Regions from separate parts of the Variovorax sp. LjRoot290 genome, predicted to be linked through region 1. Evidence: predicted binding sites of a transcription regulator. Region 1 holds the regulator's gene; the other holds the start of a gene.
What was found. The regulator FNR, encoded in region 1, switches genes on or off when oxygen is low (the NO sensors DNR and NnrR bind a similar motif). The targets are predictions, from matches to a motif close to TTGATNNNNATCAA.

Region 1 (6,858 bases):
CTTCGCGCTGCGTATCGCCGCCGCCCTGTTTGCCAAACTCGCATGCACATGGGCCGCTGCCGTCTGGTTTGTGCTCCATTGAAGGCTAACCCGGCGCTAAGGCGCGGCCGAAGCTGTCTCTCCGCTCAGCGCCCGCCTTTTCGCCCGCCATGATTCCTCAGCGGCCTCGTGGCTCGCCTTTGCTGCCATGCGCAAGGCATCGCGCGCTGTCCGGAGATCTTCGTAGACAGCGCTCGCGGCGCTCTTGGCTTGCGCCGTGCTCGCCCCAGCGAACTGGTCGGACGCCGCCTCGATCTGCTCGAGCGCCCGATTCCAGGCGACAGAGGCTTGTTCGCTCGCCTGCGCCGCATGCTCGGCCGCTGTCTTGCTTTGGCTCGTCGCGCGATCGGCTGCAACAAGCGCCCTTTGCCAAGCGCGATGGGCGGACAGCCCGGTCTTTCGTGCCGCTTCGCCGGCCGCCTTCACGCGGCGATCAGAGGGCCGAGCTGCATACCTTCTTGCCTTGAGCAACGCCGCAGCGGCGTCCTTGGACGCGTTTCTTGTGGCCGAGGCTGCATCGAGAGCCGCCTGATATGCAACGTCATGGGCGGCCATGCCCTGCATCTGAAGGTCTGGCTGCGCGGGGCGCTGCTGGGCAGCGCAAGGGCTCATGAGCGCGGCGCAGACGGCCGAAAGTCCGATCAGCGCGATCATGTTGCGTCTCATGGTGTCTCCCTTCAGCGGCACCATATGTCGATCTGATGACTCAGGTCGATCCACAGCGCCTGAATTGCCACTGCCGCAAGCAGGCCGCCGGCAAGCCGGGTTCCCCATTCCTTGCGCGCAATGCTGGCACCTGAACGCAAGCGCTGCCACAGCCAAGGGGCCAGAACCAGCGACACGCCGCTGCCCACGGCAAAGAGGGCCATCGTCAGTGCGCCTTGCGCCGGTCCGTTGGCCAGCCCGGCAAGCATCAGCGCGGAATACAACAGACCGCAAGGCATGGAGACCCAGAGCGCACCCGTCGCGAGCACGCCGGCCATCGAACCGGTGAGCGGCCGCAGGCGCGTCGCGAGCGCGCGCCCGATACGGTGCGCCCAGAGTGGCTGTCGCCCGAGTGCGGCGAGCACCAGGCCCCAGGCGAGCACGAACACATGAAGCAGCACCCACAGAGGACGCAACGCCGCGACCTGTTCGCTTGCGAACCCGAGGCTCTGCATCGCCGCTGCGGCGGCCGCCCCGGCAGCCGTATAGCCCGCGATACGGGCCGCATGGAAGGCGACGGATGCGGAAACGGCCGGAGGGCTCGCCGAAAGCGGCGCCACACCACCATCCACCGGCACGCGCACGATGCGGATCACGCCGGCACAGGCAGCACCGCACATCGCGACGCAATGGGGCCCGCCGACCAATCCCATCAGGAGCGCAGTGCTGGCGAGCGCAGTCTGCATGATCAGACGATGCGCGAGAAGCGCGTGCGGTTGTGCTCGGCCGGGACGCGAGATGAATCGGCAGGGGCGAGGGCGAGAGATGTGTTCATTGCGGCGGTGGGTCTGGCAAGCAATGACCCACTATGCGGGCAGGTCGACCCGTCATCCTTGATGTGCATCAAGCCTGGGCGGCGCACCGCGTCACAGAATCACTGCAACCCTCGACGCCCTCCATGAAAGCCGAACACATCAAGGTCGCCTGCTCCAGTTGCACCCTGCGCGAGCTGTGCATGCCCGCGGGGCTGGAGCCGAGCGAGTTGAAACGCATCGACGAGATCGTGGCCACGCGGCGCAAGGTCCGACGACGCGAGACGCTCTTTCGCAACGGCGAGCCCTTCACCTCGCTCTATGCGATCCGCACCGGTGTCTTCAAGACCCGCGTGGCGACCGAGGATGGGCGCGACCAGGTCACCGGTTTCCAGATGGCCGGCGAAATCATCGGCCTCGACGGCATCGTCAACAACCAGCACACCTGCGACGCGGTCGCGCTCGAGGATGCCGAGGTCTGCGTGATGCCCTTTCACCGAATCGAGGAACTGTCGCGCGAGGTCGCGGCGCTGCAGCGCCACGTGCATCAGATCATGAGCCGCGAGATCGTGCGCGAGCACGGGGTGATGCTGCTGCTGGGAAGCATGCGGGCCGAGGAACGCCTCGCGGCTTTTCTGCTCAACCTCGTGCAGCGCCTGCACGCGCGCGGTTTCTCGCGCTCCGAGTTCGTGCTGCGCATGACCCGCGAGGAGATCGGCAGCTACCTCGGACTCACCCTCGAAACCGTGAGCCGAACGCTCTCCAAGTTCATGGAGGATGGGATCGTCGAGGTGGAGAAGCGCAATCTTCGCATCGTCGACGCCGAGGCGCTCCGGCGCATCGTCAATCCTCCCGGCTGTTGATCTCGGAGGCCGGCCTGGTCAAAAGCAGCGTCAGCGCGCTCGACCCTATCGCCAGCAGCCAGAAGACGAAGAAGCCGGCCGCATAGACTGTCTGGCGGGACAGGCCGACGGCCTCGCCGCGCCAGTGGAGGTCGCCGGGGTCGACCAGTGCAAACACCAGCAGTTCGGCCGCGCTCGCCAGCAGAAAGGCGGGCCAGAGAATCGACATCCAGTTGCGCGTCTTCATGACCATCAGCGCCTGGGTGCGGGCAGGTCGGCATCAGGCGTTGCCGCATGATTGCGGCCCGCCAGCGCGGGCATCAGTTTCTTTTCGATCAGATGCTTGTTGATCTCGATGCCCTGGCGGTAGTAGTCTGGCGCCACCACCGGATCGGGCGTGCGCAGGGCGAGCCAGAGCGTCACGAAGCTGGCGACGACGACCACCGCGGGCCCGGCCATCACCATCCACAGCAGCGGGAACTGCCACCAGGGTTCGCTCTTCGGGGAAGTCATCGCATGATCGTCCATCTTGTCTCCTCTTTGCCAACTCAACGAGGCACCAGGAAGGTCGCCTTCTCCGACACCTGCGCGCTGCCGTCGGCCGAGCGCACGTCGAAGTGCACGACGTGGGAACCCGCGGTGGCGCTGCCGTAGGGGAGCTGCAGGCGCACCGCGACCCAGCGCGACTGCGCAGAACCGACCTCGACCGGATCAGGCGGCGACACGCTCAAGCCTTCCAGCCCCCTGGCTTCGATGCGGTAGCGCTGTACCTGCTCGGTCGCGTTCATGATCTGCAGGCGATAGACGTTCTCGAGTTGGCCGCCCTCGACGATGCGCGCGAGCGAAGCCCGGTCGCGCACCACGTCGACCTTCAGCGGCATGCGCACGACCAGGCTCGCCAGCACCCCCATCGTCAGCGCAGCGAGCAAGCCCGTGTAGATCAGCACCCGTGGGCGCAGCACGCGGCGCAGCACCTGCCTCGGCGTCCAATGGCCGGCCATGCCGTTCTGGGTCGCGTAGCGGATCAGACCTCGCGGTGTGGCCATCTTGTCCATCACGGTGTTGCAGGCGTCCACACAGAGCCCGCAGCCGATGCACTCGTACTGCAGCCCCTTGCGGATGTCGATGCCGGTCGGGCAGACCTGCACGCACAACGAACAGTCGATGCAGTCGCCAAGTCCCTGAGCGCGGGCATTGCTGCTCTTGGAACGCACCCCGCGGGGCTCGCCACGCTCGCTGTCGTAGCTCACGATCAGCGTGTCGCGATCGAACATGGCGCTCTGGAAGCGCGCATAGGGACACATGTACATGCAGACCTGCTCGCGCATGAAACCCGCATTGCCGTAGGTCGCAAAGCCGTAGAAGAAGACCCAGAACACCTCCCACGAACCCATGCGCGTCTGCAGGAACTCCAGGCCCAACTCGCGGATCGGCGTGAAGTAGCCGACGAAGGTGAAGCCGGTCCACAGCGCGATGCCGAGCCACACGATGTGCTTGAACCACTTCTTGACCAGCTTCTCGAGCGAGAAGTCGCCTTCGTCCAGGCGCATGCGCGCGATGCGGTTGCCTTCGATCTTTTGCTCGACCCACATGAAGATCTCGGTGTAGACGGTTTGCGGACAGGCATAGCCGCACCACAACCGCCCGGCCACCGCGGTGAAGAGGAAGAGCGACAGCGCCGAGATCACCAGCAGCCCGGTCAGGTAGATCAGGTCCTGCGGATACAGCACCAGCCCGAGGATGTAGAAGCGCCGCGCGCCCAGGTCGAACAGCACCGCCTGGCGCTGCCCCCACTCGAGCCAGGGCAGGCCATAGAACACGAGCTGCGTCAGGAACACCATGGCCCAGCGCCAGCGCGCGAAGACGCCGCGCACCGTGCGGGGATAGACCTTCTGGTGCGCGGCGAACAGGCCGCCACCTTCCTTAACGGCGGCGATCGGGATCACCCGGCGCCTCACCGGGGTCGACGCGGAAGCGGCATCCTTCATGACAGCCCTAGGGCGCAGCGGCAGGCTTGTTCGACAAGCCCCAGACATAGGAGGCCAGCACATGGATCTGGGCCTCGGTCAGGCGGCCCTGCTGGGCCGGCATCTGATTGGTCCTGCCGGTGTTGATGATCGAGATGATCGCCTCCTGCCCGTAGCCGTGCAGCCAGACCTTGTCGGCCAGGTTCGGCGCGCCCATGGCGGGGTTGCCGACGCCGCCGATGCCATGGCAGGCCGCGCAGGCGCTGAACTTGCTCTTGCCCAGGCCGGCGCGGACCGAATCGTGCGGGCTGCCCGACAGGCTCAGCACATAGTTGGCGACGTTCTTGACATCCTCGGGGGTGCCGACCGCCTCGGCCATCGGCGGCATCACGCCGGTGCGCCCCCGGGTGATCGATTCCTTGATCTTCTCCGGTGCGCCGCCGTGCAACCAGTCGCGGTCGGCCAGGTTCGGAAAGCCCTTGCTGCCGCGCGCGTCCGAGCCGTGGCACTGCGCGCAGTTGTTGAGGAACAGGCGCTCGCCGATCGCCGCCGCCGCGGGTTCGCCCGCCACGCGCTCGATCGGCATGGCCGCATAGGCGGCGTAGACGGGTTCGAGGTCACGCTTGGCCTTGGCAAGGTCCTTCGCATACTCGTTCTCGGTACTCCATGCGAGCTGGCCCTGGTAGCTGCCGAGCCCCGGATACGCGACCAGGTAGGCCAGGCCGAAGATGATGGTGAGCACGAAGAGGCCGACCCACCAGCGCGGCATCGGATTGTTGGCTTCGCGCAGGTCTTCGTCCCAGACATGTCCGGTCGTTTCATCGGTCCCGCCCGGAACCTTCGCGCGGGCAACGAGCCACAGCAGCAATGCACACAGCAGGATGCTGCCCAGCGAGGCAATGGCGACATAGTTCGACCAGAAGACACTGAAGAAATCGCTCATGTTGCTCTCTCAGTCCTGTTCGAACGGCAGTTGGGCGGCGCCCTCGAACCGTTTCGCGTTGCGGCGCGAGTAAGCCCATACGAAGATGCCGATGAATGTGGCGAAGGAAGCCAGCGTGGCCACGATCCGCAAGGTGGTGATGTCCATGAGGCGCTCCTTACTTGACCGCGAGCCCGAGCGACTGGAGATAGGCCACCAGCGCATCCATCTCGGTCTTTCCCTTCACCTCGGCCGGCGCCGCGGCGAGCTGCTCATCGGTGAAAGGCACGCCCACGCGGCGCAGGGCACGCATGTGGGTCGCAGCCTCGGCTCCGTCGAGCGGCGCCTTCTCGAGCCAGGCGTAGCCCGGCATGTTCGACTCGGGCACCACATCGCGCGGGTTGATCAGGTGGATGCGATGCCACTCGTCGCTGTACTTGCCGCCGACGCGCTGCAGATCAGGGCCGGTGCGCTTGCTGCCCCACTGGAACGGGTGGTCATAGACGAACTCGCCGGCGACCGAGTAGTGGCCGTAGCGCAGCGTCTCGGCACGGAAGGGCCGGATCATCTGCGAGTGGCAGTTGTAGCAGCCCTCGCGCACGTAGACGTCGCGGCCCAGCACCTGCAGCGAACTCGGCGGCTGCATGCCCGCCACGGCCTGCGTGGTCGATTTCTGGAAGAACAGCGGCACGATCTCGACCAGGCCGCCGATGGCGACGACCAGCAGGATCAGCACGATCATCAGGAAGTTGTTGGTCTCGATCTTCTCGTGCGAGAAGCCGGACTTGGGCGTGTTCGAGCTCATGTTCTTCTTTCCTCAGGCGGCTGCGGCTGCGGGCAGCGGGATGGCTGCGCGCACCGAGCTCCCCGAAATGACGGTCATGACGACGTTCCATGCCATGACCAGCATCCCGCCCAGGTAGAGCAGACCGCCGATCAGGCGCACCACGTAGTAGGGATAGGTGGCCTTCACGCTCTCCACGAAGGTGTAGGTGAGCGTGCCGTCCGGGTTGATGGAGCGCCACATCAGGCCCTGCATGACGCCGGCGATCCACATGGCGGCGATGTAGAGCACGATGCCGATGGTGGACATCCAGAAATGCAGCTCGATCGCCTTGACGCTGTGCATCTCGCTACGGCTGTACATCCTCGGGATCAGGTAGTAAAGCGAGCCCATCGAGATCAGTCCCACCCAGCCGAGCGCGCCGGCATGCACGTGGCCGACGGTCCAGTCGGTGTAGTGGGAGAGCGCGTTCACCGTCTTGATCGACATCATCGGCCCCTCGAAGGTCGCCATGCCGTAGAACGAGAGCGCCACGATCAGGAAACGCAGGATCGGGTCGGTGCGCAGCTTGTGCCAGGCGCCCGAGAGGGTCATGACGCCGTTGATCATTCCGCCCCAACTCGGCGCCAGCAGGATCAGCGAGAACACCATGCCGATCGACTGGGTCCAGTCGGGCAGCGCCGTGTAGTGCAGGTGGTGCGGCCCCGCCCACATGTAGGTGAAGATCAGCGCCCAGAAGTGCACGATCGAGAGCCGGTACGAATACACCGGCCGGCCGGCCTGCTTGGGGATGTAGTAGTACATCATCCCGAGGAAGCCGGCCGTGAGGAAGAAGCCGACCGCATTG
Region 2 (6,858 bases), 1.6 Mb from region 1:
TCACGCGCCCCGTCGACCGGAGCTCGGCGGCGATCCGCATGGCCGTGTCAATCGGCAGGCTGAACGACACCCCTAGATACCCGCCGCTCGCGGAATAGATCATCGAGTTCATCGCGACGACTTCGCCGCGCTTGTTAAAAAGAGGCCCCCCCGAATTGCCGGGATTGAGCGCGACGTCGGTCTGGATCAGGGGCTCGCCGGTGCCGCCGGGCAGGAAGCGCGGATTGGCGCTCACCAAGCCGGCGGTCACGCTTTGCTCGAATCCGAATGGCGCGCCCAGCGCTGCCACCCATTCTCCGGCGCAGAGGCGCGCGCTGCTGCCGATGGCAGCGACCGGCAGGTTTGTCGCGGCGATCTTCAGGAGCGCTACATCGGTGCGTCGGTCGAGCCCGACGACATCGGCCGGCCAACGACGCTGCCCGCCTACGAGGACCGCTGTCTCCTGGGCCCCGAGCACCACGTGCGCGCTGGTCAGCACGTACCCGTCGGTGCTGACGACAATGCCCGACGCAGAGGCGCGCTCCGATCCCGGTCGGGATCGGGCCAGCATCCCGCTTTCATCGTTGTCGCCCCACTCTGTGCCTGGCCCGATCGCCAGCACGCTCACCACAGCCGGTGCCTGGCGTGCCACCGCTGCCACGAAGTCGACGCCCTGCCTCGGCGCGTCGGACGGGTCAGGACAGGGCCCGTCGCGAGACCATGCATGCGTGGTGCCCAGGAACGCCAGTGCGCCGAGCGTCGCCGCCAGGACGCCGCGCGCGAACGGCTTGCTCAGCATCTCAGCGCACCATCAAGACCGGCACCGTGCATTGCGCCAACACCTTCGTGGCGACGGAGCCCAGCACGAGATTCTTCAACGCGCCGGCACCGTGCGATCCCATGACCAGCAGATCGAACTTTCCCGCTTCCGCGTACGCAGCGATCTCGTCGGCCGGATGGCCCACTTTGTGAACCAAGGCCGCCTCGATACCGTGCTCCGAAAGGAACGCTCGAATCGGCTCAAGCACCAGCCGCGCGTCATCTTCGTAGTAGCCATGAACGAGTTCGGGCCCCGCGAAGGCAGCAGCCCGGTGTGGTACCGGGAGAACCGCATGGAAAACCGTATAGGTGTGACCCGCGCCCAGCCCGTCCTTGTGCGCTGTCAGGTAGGAGAGCATGCGCTTCGTGTAGTCGCTGCCATCCACTGCGAGAAGAATTTTCATGATGTTCCTTCGATCGAAGTCCCGGATGGCCTGATGTTCGTCGCGCGCTCATCGATATCCTTTGCGCCAAATCAAGATGCAGCGCGCCATCATTCCGATACTGACCGTCTCAACCTGCACCGAAGGAGCGCGTCATGTACCAGCAGATCCTTGTTCCCATCGACGGCAGTCCGACATCGCGGCACGGCCTGGACGAGGCCATCCGCGTCGCCAAACTCACGCAAGGAAGGCTGCGGCTGCTCCATGTGATCGACGAACTGTCCTTCGCCCTCGCCATGGACGCCTACGCGGGATACGCCGGTGACTGGCTGAACGTGCTGCGCGAGAACGGCAGGCGCCTTCTCGATGAGGCCGCGGCCACCGCCCGGGCCGCCGGCATCGAAGCCGACAAGGTGTTGTGCGACAGTTTTGCGGGCTCGGTCCATCAGGTGGTCAATGCCGAAGCCGCCAAGTGGCCCGCAGACTTGATCGTCCTCGGCACCCACGGCCGCCGCGGGGTCGGCCGCGTCGTCATGGGCAGCAGCGCGGAGCACATCCTGCGCTATGCCTCGGTGCCGGTTCTGCTGGTTCGTGCGCCGGAGGGCGAATCGAAGGGCGAACCGGTCCAGGCGCCGACGAGTGTCAGCTTGCCGACCGGCGCGCTGGCCTTCGAGTGATTGGCTGCGCGTCGTCGCCTCACCAACACACGAAGGATGGGTCGCGTATCAGCGCATTCTGTTCGCGTCGATGGCAGCCCGACATCGAATCGCGGACTCGAAGAGGCCAACCGCGTCGCCAAGCTGACCCGTGGACGGACTTCGGCCACCATGATGCGCCGGGCCTCCTGCAGCCGCGGCATCGTTGTCCGCACGACGGATTGAGGCGCCCCCTCGATTCATTTCCGCGAAGACTTGGCCTTGACCTCCAGAGACCCTTCGGCCTACGGCCGGCCTGCCCAAACCGCCGGACGTCGGGCGGCCCAGGGCATCGACTGCTCGAGCTGTCCGGCCAGCCGTAGCAGCAGGTCTTCACGCGCAAAGCCGGCGGCGAATTGGATGCCGATGGGCAAGCCGCTGCCCGGCGCGATCGCCAGCGGCACGGACATCGCCGGTGTTCCCGCCACGTTGGCCGGCGGCGTGAAGGAGGCATGCCGGAAGACGCGTGCCGTCCACTCCAGGCCGCTCATGCGATCGGCGCCCTCGCTGTAGGTCGCAAGCAGCCCCGGCATCTGCGGGAGCGTAGGCGTCATCAACACGTCCATCCTCACGAACCATTCACCGACGGCGCGCGCGACGGTATTGCGCACTTCGAGCGCAGCGGCGAAGTCGACGGCGCTCGCGCTGCGGCCATAGCGATAGTTCGCGAGCGTGGAAGGCTCGAGAGTCGTCGCATCGATGGGGCGGCCGGTTGCGGCGGCAAGTCCGTCGATCCAGCGCACCAGCGTGGCGCACCAGATCTGCGCGTTGGCATGGACGAAGGCCTCCCACGACACGCCAAGTTCCGGCGTGGCCTCTTCGACATGATGGCCGAGCGACTGGAGGTGGCGCGCCGCGTCGCGCGTGGCCTGCGCAATAGGCTCCGACGTGGGCACGCCGTTCCACGAGTGGACCATCAGCCCGATGCGCAGCCTGCCAGGGTCGCGCCCCACCTCTGACAGGAAGCTGCCCGCGGGCGGTGCGGTGTAGTAGGGGTCGCCGGCCGAGTATCCCTGCACCGCGTCCATCAGGGCGGCGCTGTCGCGAACCGTGCGACTGACGCCAAGTTGCACGCCGAGGCCCGCGAACACTTCATCGAGGGCCGGGCCGTTGGACGTGCGGCCCCTCGTGGGCTTGAGGCCGAACAAGCCGTTGTAGGCAGCGGGCACGCGGATCGAGCCTGCTGCATCCGTTGCATGCGCCATCGGTACCACGCCCGCCGCGACGGCTGCGCCGGAGCCACCGCTGGAGCCGCCCGCGCTGAGGCGTGTGTCCCAAGGGTTGCCGGTCGCCCCTTGCAACGCGGACTCTGTTTCCGTGCTGAAGGCCATTTCGGGCGTCGTCGTGCGGCCGATGGTGACCAAGCCGGCCTTCCTGAAATGGCGCATGAGACTCGAGTCGCCAGATGCGACCACACCCTTGGCCAGCCGGCTGCCGAGTTCGTTCTTCCTGCCTGCCATCTGGATGGCGAGATCCTTGATCAGAAACGGCACGCCCGCGAGCGGGCTGCCGGTCGCCGGCGTAGCCAGATCCGATTCTTCAGGCGCCCAGTGCTCGACCACGGCATTGATTCGGGGGTTCACGGCATCCGCCGCGGCCCTTGCGAGCGCAGCAAGTTCTGCCGGATGGATTTCGCCGGCAGCGACGAGCTGTCCCAGGCTGACGGCGTCATAGGTCGTGTATTCGCTCAGGTTCATGGTGTTTCTCCAGAAGGTGGAGCACCGAAGATAGGGAAAGCGAGCCGTTTTGATTAGCCCACTCGGACGGCAAGAGCTGGACCATAGATGGGACAATGCCGGACGTGCGAACCGTCGAGGGGACGTTGATCATGGCAAGAGATATGAACGACACGCTCGTGTTCGTCCGCGTCGTACAGGAAGGCAGCTTCACTGCCGCGGCGCGCGCACTGCAGATCCCCAAGACCACGGTCAGTCGACGCGTCTACGAACTGGAGAAGTACATGGGCGCGCAGTTGCTACGGCGCACAACGCGCAAGCTGAGCCTGACCGAAGCGGGGGCGATCTATTTCGAGCAATGTCGATCCATCGCCAGCACACTCGAGGCCGCCGAGGGTGCCGTACACCAACTGCGCGACGGCCCGCGCGGGTGGCTGCGCGTGACCATGCCCTACTCGTTCGGCGTGAGCTGGTTCGCCCCGCTGCTCCCCGGTTTCCGCGCGAGCTACCCCGACGTGAGGCTGGAGATCCTGGCCTCGCACGCAACACTCGACCTGGTCGAGGATGAGATCGACATTGCATTGCGCCTCGGCGAGTTGCCGGACTCCAGCCTCGTGGCACGGCGACTCGCGAGCTTTCCTTCCGGCACCTTCGCAAGCCCTGCATACCTTCGGCGCGCGGGAGCACCCCAGACGCCCGAAGCCCTGCGCGATCATCCGACACTGGCGCTGCATCAGGCGCGTCGCGACGTCGGCTATGTGTGGCCGCTGCGAAAGGGCAGCGGCAAACCCCGCGGCTACCTGATCGACCCGGTCGTTGTGGCGAGCGATCCGGCTCTGCTCTATGACGCTTTGTGCCAAGGGGAAGGCATCTCACTGGCTATGGAACAGAGCATGGCGATGGATGTCAAGGCGCGCCGCTTGGTGCGCGTTCTGCCACAGTGGATCGGCCCGCCGCAGGAACTCAATGCGCTTTCCTCACGGGAGCGGATGCCCTCTCCGAAGGTGCAGGCATTCATCTCCTTTCTCAAGGAAAGGCTCAGGTTCGACGGGGTCTGAGTGCGCGCATGCAGAGAGGCGATCACTGCTGTCCGGTTAAAAGTTGAACAGATTCAACTGGTTAGCGAGGTCAGGCGGTTCCGAATGGGACAGATCGGCCTGCAAGGCGCATGAAAGCTGGGTTTTCTCGAATACCGAGACCGACAAGATCTGTAGACAAGTGTAGAGAGAGGCATCGAGTTGAAGCTCCTTCCTGACAATGGCGATGAGCACGTAAGTGGCGACGGCGCACCAGACCTGCGTCTTTACCGCGTTCTCGCTGTTGCCCATGAAGTGTTTGATGCGCAGGTGCTGCTTGATCCACTTGAAGAACAACTCGACCTGCCAGCGGCTCTTGTAGAGCGCAGCGATCGTCAGCGCCGGCAAAGCCATGTGATTGGTCAGGAAGACGAGAGTCTTGCCCGACTCCGGGTCCTTGAACCGGATGCGTCGCAGGTGCTGCGGATACTTCTTCGCCGAGTAGTGCCCATTGAGCATCACTTGCTGATCGCTGATGATGCCGGTGCTGCGATCGGTGGCAGCCGAGTAGACGCGCCGGGCGTCCATCGGCGACTTGGCGCGCGTGACGAAGAAGGCGCCGGCCTGCTGCAGTGCATGCAGCCTCGCGAAGTCGACGTAGCCGCGATCCATCACATAGAACGCGCCGGCCTCGATGACCAGCATGTCCAGCACGTTCACGTCGTGCAACTTGCCGTCGCTGATGTGGATGAACGCGGGGATGGCCCCGCGCAGGTCCAGCAGGGTGTGCAGCTTGATCGCCGCTTTGGTGGAGCGAAACGGCGCCCAGGAGAACAGGCTCAAGCACAGGTCGATGGTGCTGGAGTCCAGGGCGTAGACCGTGTTGTCCAATTCCACGCCGAGCACCGCATCGCCCACGTAGAGCTTGCGCGCGCGACGGATCAGCACCGCCGCCAGGTCGGACCAGATGCGCCAATCGCGCGACTCGTTCGCATCGGCCAGGGTCGATCGCTTGACCGCCGCGCGAAAACCCATCGCATAGAGCTTGCTGGCATTGGCGGACAGGCTGACCTCGATATCGCGCAGGCTCTCTCGCCACGTCAACTGGGCGAACGCCATGGCGCGGAACTGCTCGCCACAGGTCAGTGTGCGAACGCCCGAGTTGCCACCATAGCGATTCACGATTCGGGCGAAGCTGGTCCATGGAACGAACTCCATGAGTTGAGCGAACAAGGTCTTGCCGACGTACACGCGTGCTTCCCAGGGCTGTCAGACCCCGGAAAGTACGCGGTTCCTCGCGATCGACGTTCAAGTCGGCACCAAACAAAATCGGCCTGCGGCCCGCGCCAGTGCTTGATCTCAGGTTCGGCGCGGGTCATTTAACCGGACAGTAGTGAGAGGCGATCTTCATTGATTCGCGCGGTGGTCTATATTCTTGTCGACGAACCTTATTGGGATCAGGAGCGGAGCGCATTCTGCGTACTCGCCGGCGCCCGCACTGCTGGGTCCGTGCTCAGGAGATCGAATCGGAGGCGCGGCGGGTCCCGTCTCGGAGATCCGCGAGCCTCGCGCCCGCCTTGGCGTTCGAATGATGAGACAGACGGTTCACGCAATGTTTCCTACGGATGCGCCGCATTGACGGTACGGCTAAGCGGTCGATCTAGATTGAGGCCGTGCCTCACCGCTTTCCTACCCTCTTCCAGAAGCGAGGCGCGCCAAGGAGACTGTGATGAACGCCTCGCATGCATCCAGCGGCTACGAACTGCGCTTCCGCCCGCTCTTCGCCGACCGACGCGCCTACGCCTTCCCGTGCGACGCGGCAGGCCATGTCGACATGGATTCGCTCGGTGAACGTGCGCTCAACAACTATCTCTATGCGCGCGCCATGATGGGACGCGAGCTTTCGTGGCCGGACGTGACTCCGAGCCTTCCACATTGAGCGTCGCCGCCGGCGGCCGCTGGCGACCCATCCTCCACGTTGAATGAGGATCCGGTGCGCCCGACTCCGGTGCGCCGCCAGCTCGAGTCACGGGGACAGCGCAAGCCAACGCGCGCTCAGCGCAGCCGTATCCACCGGCTCGTCCGTGACGACTTCAAGCGCGAGGGCGCACTCGTCCGGATCCAGGGGCTCGTGGGTGGCAAGCTGCCGCTCCAGCACGGCCAAGGTCGCCTCGGACGCATCGCGTCCCTCGGCGTCGCGCGCCACCACTCGCCGACGCAACTGCGTTTCGGCCGCGCGGCAACGAAGAATCGAGAACGGCACACGCAGCTCGGCCGCCAGGGCCCGGAA

Region 2: ACSQ9A_RS28970 (universal stress protein) is a predicted target of FNR. The motif match lies at 1,264-1,277, and genes of this name have one in related genera.

Annotation. Positions count from the first base shown of each region.
Region 1 covers NZ_CAXURW020000002.1:1,622,528-1,629,385, reverse strand. The annotation lists gene ACSQ9A_RS36940 (hypothetical protein) at 97-693, opposite strand; gene ACSQ9A_RS36935 (sulfite exporter TauE/SafE family protein) at 717-1,430, opposite strand; gene fnr (fumarate/nitrate reduction transcriptional regulator Fnr) at 1,643-2,359, shown strand; gene ACSQ9A_RS36925 (hypothetical protein) at 2,340-2,585, opposite strand; gene ACSQ9A_RS36920 (FixH family protein) at 2,591-2,866, opposite strand; gene ccoG (cytochrome c oxidase accessory protein CcoG) at 2,887-4,326, opposite strand; gene ccoP (cytochrome-c oxidase, cbb3-type subunit III) at 4,334-5,248, opposite strand; gene ACSQ9A_RS36905 (cbb3-type cytochrome oxidase subunit 3) at 5,258-5,395, opposite strand; gene ccoO (cytochrome-c oxidase, cbb3-type subunit II) at 5,406-6,032, opposite strand; gene ccoN (cytochrome-c oxidase, cbb3-type subunit I) at 6,045-6,858, opposite strand, start outside.
Region 2 covers NZ_CAXURW020000002.1:20,544-27,401, reverse strand. The annotation lists gene ACSQ9A_RS28980 (trypsin-like peptidase domain-containing protein) at 1-778, opposite strand, end outside; gene ACSQ9A_RS28975 (universal stress protein) at 780-1,202, opposite strand; gene ACSQ9A_RS28970 (universal stress protein) at 1,337-1,858, shown strand; gene ACSQ9A_RS28965 (amidase) at 2,122-3,573, opposite strand; gene ACSQ9A_RS28960 (LysR substrate-binding domain-containing protein) at 3,717-4,610, shown strand; gene ACSQ9A_RS28955 (IS4 family transposase) at 4,647-5,819, opposite strand; gene ACSQ9A_RS28950 (hypothetical protein) at 6,298-6,507, shown strand; gene ACSQ9A_RS28945 (AAA family ATPase) at 6,595-6,858, opposite strand, start outside.